Regions from separate parts of the Methylobacterium sp. 001424705 genome, predicted to be linked through region 2. Evidence: predicted binding sites of a transcription regulator. Region 2 holds the regulator's gene; the other holds the start of a gene.

Region 1 (3,861 bases), on a different contig from region 2:
ATTCGAAGCGCTGGATCGTCATGGCGGGGATACGTGCCTCTCGCGTGTCGGCCGCGGGATGCCGCGGGGCACCCCTGGAATGCCCCCTTGGCATCCCGGCTCGGGGCAAGCGTTGTGCCGCGTCGGGGACCCGAACGTAAAGGCCCCCCGCGCCCGGCGCGCGCGGCGAACCGGCCGCGCCGGATCGGCGTTTCCGTCCACGTGACAAAGTCCCGTCGTGCGGCGCAACTCATCCCGCGGGTGCGGCGTTCTCACCCCATGCGCCAAGGCCAAGGCTCGAAAGCCGGCCCCTGCCGCCAGTGACGTCCGACCCAGAGGGTTCGGCCAAGTTCGAGGATCAGCTCATGGGTATCATCTGGACCATCATCATCGGCTTTCTGGCCGGTGTCATCGCCAAGTTCATCATGCCGGGCAGCAACGAGCCCGGCGGCTTCATCCTGACCACGATCCTCGGCATCGTCGGCGCCTTCGTCGCCACCTTCCTCGGCCAGGCGCTGGGCTGGTACGGTCCGAACCAGGGCGCGGGCCTGATCGGCGCCGTCGTCGGCGCCATCGTCGTGCTGGCGATCTACGGCTTCATCCAGGGCCGCCGCTCGACCACCACGCTGTAAGGCCAGCGACGTCCGAAGCCCGAAACGAGATGGGGCGCCTCACCGAGGCGCCCCTTTTTCGTGTCCGGTCGCGATCCGCCCGATGCCGTGGGCACCGGGCGCGGGGCCTGTCAGGCCTCGGTGGCGGCCTTGACGGCGCAGTGGCCGGTGGCGCCGCGGATGGCGAGGCCGGCGCCGACCACGAGGGCCGCGAGGCTGAGCCACTTGTTCGGGCGCGGCTGCGCGGCGGCGGCGGCGATGCCGAGGCCGAGCACCACCGAGACGGCGCGCTCGGTGGTGGTGAGGTTCGGGGTGCCGCTGAAGATGTCGTGGATCATCGCATTGGCCATGCTGGCGTCTCCTGTGCTGCGTCGCGGGGCGAACGCGGCGGGGGAACGGGCGTTCCACCGCCGGCGTGCGGGGCGGCACGAGGTCGTCGCCGGGGCCGGTCCCAGCCACGCCCCAGCTAGCGGGCGTTGGGCAGCCGCACGGTCACCCCGGGCCTCGCCGCCGGGGCGTCCGGGCCGGCCGGCGGCGCCCCGCCCCAGCGGGTCGCCTCGATGCGCACCGAGCCCCAGCCGGTGGCGACCGTGATCGACAGCGGCAGCAGCAGCGCCCCGTCGAGGATCGGGGCGAAGCGCACCCGCATGTCGTCGTTGGCGGCCATGCGGCGGACGTTGCTCCCGCCGGAGCGGTGCCCGGAGATCGGCACCCAGCGGACCCGGCAGTCGAGGGCGGGGCCGCGATAGGCGCCCTCCGTCACCGTGGCGAGGCTGCCCCGCGACAGCACGAGGTCGGCCCGGCTCGCCCCGTCGAAGACCGGGATGCGCCGGTCGCACAAGCCGGGGTCCAGGGGAGCGGTCCCGAGGGGAATCGTCAGCATGGTCAGGGGGTCGACCACGCCGACCCTGTCCTCCGGCGCCACCGGGACCCGGTCGTCGCGCGGGGTCGGGGGCGGCGCGACGCTGGCGCTGCGCACGCGCCCGCCGGCGAGGTCGAGTTCCACCGCGATCGGCTTGCCGCCGTAGCGGCTGTCGATCCGGAAGGTGGCGGTGACCGCGCCGGCGCGATTCGTCGACCCCGCGACGGTGGCCTTGCCGGCCCCGTCGAAGAAGAAGCCGGCGAGGCCGCGCAGGCCCGCCTCGAGCTCGAGGGCGTAGCGGGCGTCCGCCCGCTCGACCGCGAGGCTCGCCTCGCCCGCCGGCAGGTTCAGGAAGCTCAGGCCGTAGGCGGCCGTGAAGCGGCGTGCGGGCGCCTCCCCCGCGGCCTGCGCGCCGGCCCCGCCGGCCACCAGCAGGGCGACCGCCACGGCAAGGGAGGGCGGGGTCAGGGTCCGGATCTGTCTGTGCCTGCGCGCGGACACGGCCATCGCCTCATCGCGCCTCGGACGGCGCCCAGCCTGTCATATCGGCGTCGGGCGCCCGTGGTATGCGCGCTTCGGCACCTCGCGCGCGGGCGCATCCCGTGCGGCCCACCCCGCCCCTCGCGTGCCGCCAGGACACGACCCCGTTGGACCGACCCGCCCGATACGCCCTCTACTTCACGCCCGCCCCCGGCTCGGCCCTGGACGCCTTCGGCGAGGCGATCCTCGGTCCCGGCCCGGCGCCCGGCCCGGAGGCGCTCCGGGCGATCCTGGCCGCCCACACCGCCGAGCCGCGCACCTACGGCTTCCACGCCACCCTGAAGGCGCCGATGCGCCTCGCCCCCGGCGCCACCGAGACCGATCTCCTCGCGGCGGCCGAGGCCCTGGCCGCGCACCGGAGCCCCCTGCCCGTCGGCCCCCTGCGGGTCGCCGCCCTCGGGGCCTTCGCCGCCCTGGTGCCGGTTGCCCCCCCGGCCGCCCTCGGCCTCCTCGCCGCCGAGTGCGTCGCGGCCCTCGATCCCCTGCGCGCGCCCCTCACGCCCGCCGAGCGGGCCCGCCGCCGCCCCGAGCGCCTCGATCCCCGCGGCCGGGCGCTGCTGGAGCGCTGGGGCTATCCGCACGTCTTCGAGGCCTTCCGCTTCCACATGACGCTCACCGGCCCCCTCGGGCCGGAGGACGGGGCGACCGCCCTGCCCCTGCTGGCCGCCGCCGCCGCGGGCCTGCCCGACCTGACGGTCGATGCGGTGAGCGTGGTCGTCCAGGACGGCGCGGGCCCGTTCCGCCTCCTGCGCCGCCTCCCCTTCCCCGCCTGACAGGATCGCCCGATGGTCTCCGATCGCCTCGGCCTCGAACCGGCCGTCCACCCGACCGCCGAGCTCTCGGCGTGCCGCCTCGGGCGCTACACCGAGGTCGGCGCGCGCACGCGCCTCAGCGAGACGCATCTCGACGATTACACGTACATCGTCGAGGACGGGCAGGCGAACCACACCACCATCGGCAAGTTCTGCTCCATCGCCTCCCACGTGCGGATCAACCCCGGCAACCACCCGATGGAGCGGGCCTCGCAATCCCACTTCACCTACCGGGCCGGCGCCTACTGGCCGGGGGAGGAGCGGGACGAGCCCGCCTTCTTCGCCCGGCGCCGGGCCCGGCCCGTCCGCATCGGCCACGACGTCTGGATCGGCCACGGCGCCGTCATCCTGGCCGGGCGCACCATCGGCACCGGGGCGGTGGTGGGCGCCGGCACGATCGTGACGCGGGATGTCGCGCCCTACACCGTCGTGGTCGGCAATCCGGGCCGGGTCGTGCGCCGCCGCTTCCCCGAGGCGATCGCCGAGCGCCTGCTGGCCCTGGCCTGGTGGGATTGGGACCACGCCCGCCTGCGCCGCGCCCTGCCGGACTTCCGCGCCCTGTCGATCGACGCGTTCCTGGAGCGCTACGAAGCAGAGGCCTGAGACTTCCGGCTCTCGATTAGCCGAACAACTGTCATGATCCTGTCGTGCCCCGCGGGTTTACCGGCGTTCATCGTGAAGCGCCGGATACCCGCATGCTGATCCTCGAAGATCTGACGCGCCGTTACGGCGACCGCCGCGCCGTGGAGCGCGTCTCCCTCGCCATCCCCCGCGGCCGCTTCGTCGGCGTGATCGGGCGCTCGGGCGCCGGCAAGTCGACCCTGCTGCGGATGATCAACCGCCTCGCCGAGCCGACGGGCGGCCGCATCCTGTTCGACGGCCTCGACGTCACGGCCCTGCGCGGGCGGGACCTGCGGCGCTGGCGGGCGCGCTGCGCCATGATCTTCCAGCAGTTCCACCTCGTCGGCCGCCTCGACGTGCTCAGCAACGTCCTGATGGGCCGGCTCTCGGAGGTGCCCCGGCACCGCGCGCTGCTCAAGCTCTGGTCCGAGCGCGA
Region 2 (3,861 bases):
CCGTCGGCGTGATGGCGGGGACGTTCCTGGCCGAGTACGGCCGCAACTCGAAGATCGCCGACGTCATCCGCTTCCTCAACGACATCCTGCTCTCGGCGCCCTCGATCCTCATAGGCCTGTTCGTCTACACGCTGATGGTGCGCCCCATGGGCTCCTATTCCGGCTGGGCCGGCGCGGTGGCGCTGGCCATCATCGCCACCCCGGTGATCGTGCGCACCACCGAGGACATGCTGCGCCTCGTGCCCTCGACCCTGCGCGAGGCCGGCGCCGCGCTGGGCGCCCCGCCCTCCATCGTCATCCGGAGCATCACCTGGCGCGGCGCCAGCGCCGGCATCGTCACCGGCATCATCCTGGCCCTGGCCCGCATCGCCGGCGAGACCGCGCCGCTGCTCTTCACCGCGCTCAACAACAACAGCTGGTTCGCCCCCAACCTGATGGGCGGCGTGCCGAACCTGCCCGTGATGATCTACCAGTTCGCCCTCTCGCCCTATCCGAACTGGCAGCAGCTCGCCTGGGCCGGCGCCCTCCTCATCACCGTCACGATCCTCGCCCTGTCGATCGTGGCCCGCTTCGTCATCAAGACCGAGCGGTCGCGCTGACCACCCGCGCGCCGCCTGTCCCCGCCGCTTCGCCCGATAGGATCTTGAACCGATGAACGCCGCCCCCGGGATCACGTCCGCGCAGCTCACCGGACGCCACAAGGCCGACGAGTCCTCACCGGTCCGCATCGCCGTCAAGGACCTGAATTTCTACTACGGCAGCTTCCACGGCCTGAAGTCGGTCAACCTCAACTTCCACGACCGCCAGGTCACGGCGCTGATCGGCCCGTCGGGCTGCGGGAAGTCCACCCTGCTGCGCACCTTCAACCGGATCTACAGCCTGTATCCGGACCAGCGCGCGGAAGGGGAGATCCTCCTCGACGGCCAGAACGTCCTGGATTCCGGGGTCGACCTGAACGAGCTGCGCTCGCGCATCGGCATGGTATTCCAGAAGCCGACCCCGTTCCCGATGTCGATCTACGACAACGTCGCCTTCGGCCTGCGCCTCTACGAGAAGCTGCCCAAGGCCGACCTCGACATGCGCGTCGAGGAATCCCTGCGCAAGGCCGCCCTCTGGGACGAGGTGAAGGACAAGCTCAGGCAATCCGGCATGGGCCTCTCGGGCGGCCAGCAGCAGCGCCTCTGCATCGCCCGCACGGTGGCCCAGCGCCCCGAGGTGATCCTGTTCGACGAGCCGACCTCGGCCCTCGACCCGATCTCGACGGGCCGCATCGAGGAGCTGATCGAGCAGCTGCGTTCGGAATTCACCATCGTCATCGTCACGCACAACATGCAGCAGGCGGCGCGCATCTCGCAGTTCACCGCCTTCATGTATCTCGGCGAACTGGTGGAGTTCGGGCCCACCACGCGCATCTTCATGAATCCGGAAAAGCGCCAGACGCAGGACTACATCACCGGCCGCTTCGGCTGATCCTCCGCCGGCCGGTCTCGGCCCGCGTCCCCCATCACCGCCAGGGCGGGCCCCGACAGGCGGGCCCGATCGAGGAGCGAACCCCATGCCCGACCACATCGTCAAATCCTACGATACGGACCTCGAGGACCTGCGCCGCTCGATCTCCGAGATGGGCGGCATCGCCGAGAAGATGATGACCGAGGCCGGCGAGGCCCTGGTGCGCCGGGACGCGCCCCTGGCCCAGGCGGTGATCGCCGCCGACGCCCGCCTCGACACCCTCCAGCGCGAGATCGAGGAGCGGGCGATCCTGCTCATCGCCCGGCGCCAGCCCCTGGCCATCGACCTGCGCGAGACCGTGACGGCGATCCGCGTGTCGAACGATCTCGAACGCATCGGCGACCTCGCCAAGAACGTCGCCAAGCGCGTCGTGGCGATCGCCGACCAGATCCAGCCGCAGAAGATCGTCATCGGCGTCCAGCACATGAGCGACCTGGTGCAGGAGCAGCTCAAGGACGTCCTCGACGCCTATGCCAGCCGCGACACCAAGGCGGCCCTCGACGTCTGGGAGCGCGACGACGCCATCGATGCCCTCTACAATTCCCTGTTCCGCGAGCTCCTGACCTACATGATGGAGGACCCGCGCAACATCTCGTTCTGCACGCATCTCCTGTTCGTGGCCAAGAACATCGAGCGCATCGGCGACCACACCACCAACATCGCCGAGACGATCCACTACCTCGTCACCGGCGAGAACCTCCTGGCCGAGCGCGAGCGCCCGAAGAACGACGCGTCCAACTACGCCACCGTGGACATGCCCGGCGCGGCCTGACCCCCGTGCCGGTCTGATCGAAAGCGCACGATGAGTACGCGTATCCTGATCGTCGAGGACGAGGAGGCCCTGACCCTCCTCCTCCGCTACAACCTCGAGGCCGAGGGGTTCATCGTCGACTCGGCCGCCCGCGGCGACGAGGCGGACCTGCGCCTGCAGGAGCAGGTGCCCGACCTCGTCCTGCTCGACTGGATGCTGCCGGCCCTGTCGGGGATCGAGCTCTGCCGCCGCATCCGCGCCCGGCGCGAGACCGAGCGGCTGCCGGTCATCATGCTCACGGCGCGGGGCGAGGAGGGCGACCGCATCCGGGGCCTCGGAACGGGCGCCGACGACTACATCGTGAAGCCGTTCTCGGTGCCGGAGCTCCTCGCCCGGGTCCGCGCCCTGCTGCGCCGGGCCAAGCCGGCCCACGTCGCCAACCTGCTGGTGGCCGGCGACATCGAGCTCGACCGGGTCAGCCACCGCATCCGCCGGGAAGGCCGCGAGATCCATCTCGGGCCGACCGAGTTCAAGCTCCTCGAATTCCTGATGCAGAGCCCCGGCCGGGTGTTCTCGCGCGAGCAGCTCCTCGACGGCGTCTGGGGCCACGACGTCTACATCGACGAGCGCACGGTCGACGTCCATGTCGGGCGCCTGCGCAAGGCCCTGAACCGCCCGCGCCAGAGCGACCCGATCCGCACGGTCCGCGGCTCGGGCTACTCCTTCGACGAGATGTTCGAGGCCGAGGCCGAGTAGCCGATCCCGAGGCGCGCCGGCCCAGCCGTCAGGCGGATAGCCGGGCCCGCCGCCTAGGCGAAGATCATCGCATCGGTGGGCAGGTGGACGGTGAAGGCCTTGCCCTCGTCGACCCAGCCCGGACCGGCGGCGCCGTGGTTGATGCCGTTGGCTTCCTCGGCACTGCCGGCGAAGTGATGCTGGCCGGTCTGGGTGTTGTAGAAGCGCTCCAGGGTCAGGCCGCCGGGGGCGCCCGCATCCGCGTAGGCCTCGAAGGCCACGCCCTCGTACGTGTAGGTCGGCGCCGTCTTGAGGACCTGGTCCCGCTCGGCGACGCTCGTCGTGAAGAAGTGGGCGTTCGAGGCCGTGTCGAAGAACCGGAACACGTCCACCGTGTCGGCGCCCTGGGCCGGGGCCGCCCACGGGGTGCCCTCGTAGGTGAACCACGGCAGCGTCTTTTCGATCTGCGCCTTCTCGGCCGTGCTCGTGGTGTAGAAGTGATCCCCCGTATGGGTGTCGTAGAACCGATAGACCGCCGTGACGGCGGTGCCGGCGACCGGGCTCGTCTGTGCCGCCGCGGCCACCACCGGGGCGGGCGGCGCACCGTACAGGGCCTGGATCCCGGCGATGTCGCCGGCCGCCAGGGTCGTGATGCCCCTGTCGAGGATGGCGTTCATCACCTCGGGCTTGGCGTCGTAATGGTCGAGGCCGAGCGCGTGGCCGATCTCGTGCAGCGCCACCAGGGAGAAATCCACGTTCTGGGTGCCGACGATGCGGGCGCCGGAGGCGTGCCAGCCCTCGCCGCTGTCGAAGGTCACCTCCGCGGACTGCATGCGCTGGCCGCTGTAGGAATAGGTGGCGTAGCC

What was found. The regulator PhoB, encoded in region 2, activates phosphate uptake and scavenging genes when phosphate is short. The targets are predictions, from matches to a motif close to TGTCATNNANCTGTCAT.
Region 1: AC6EUL_RS20250 (DUF1045 domain-containing protein) is a predicted target of PhoB. The motif match lies at 1,991-2,007, and genes of this name have one in related genera.

Annotation. Positions count from the first base shown of each region.
Region 1 covers NZ_JCBANU010000032.1:40,837-44,697, reverse strand. Annotated here, with positions in the region: gene AC6EUL_RS20270 (RidA family protein) at 1-22, opposite strand, end outside; gene AC6EUL_RS20265 (GlsB/YeaQ/YmgE family stress response membrane protein) at 345-611, shown strand; gene AC6EUL_RS20260 (YgaP family membrane protein) at 722-940, opposite strand; gene AC6EUL_RS20255 (DUF3108 domain-containing protein) at 1,057-1,959, opposite strand; gene AC6EUL_RS20250 (DUF1045 domain-containing protein) at 2,100-2,765, shown strand; gene AC6EUL_RS20245 (DapH/DapD/GlmU-related protein) at 2,778-3,407, shown strand; gene phnC (phosphonate ABC transporter ATP-binding protein) at 3,500-3,861, shown strand, end outside.
Region 2 covers NZ_JCBANU010000024.1:51,303-55,163, reverse strand. Annotated here, with positions in the region: gene pstA (phosphate ABC transporter permease PstA) at 1-599, shown strand, start outside; gene pstB (phosphate ABC transporter ATP-binding protein PstB) at 652-1,470, shown strand; gene phoU (phosphate signaling complex protein PhoU) at 1,556-2,281, shown strand; gene phoB (phosphate regulon transcriptional regulator PhoB) at 2,312-3,016, shown strand; gene AC6EUL_RS17610 (matrixin family metalloprotease) at 3,070-3,861, opposite strand, start outside.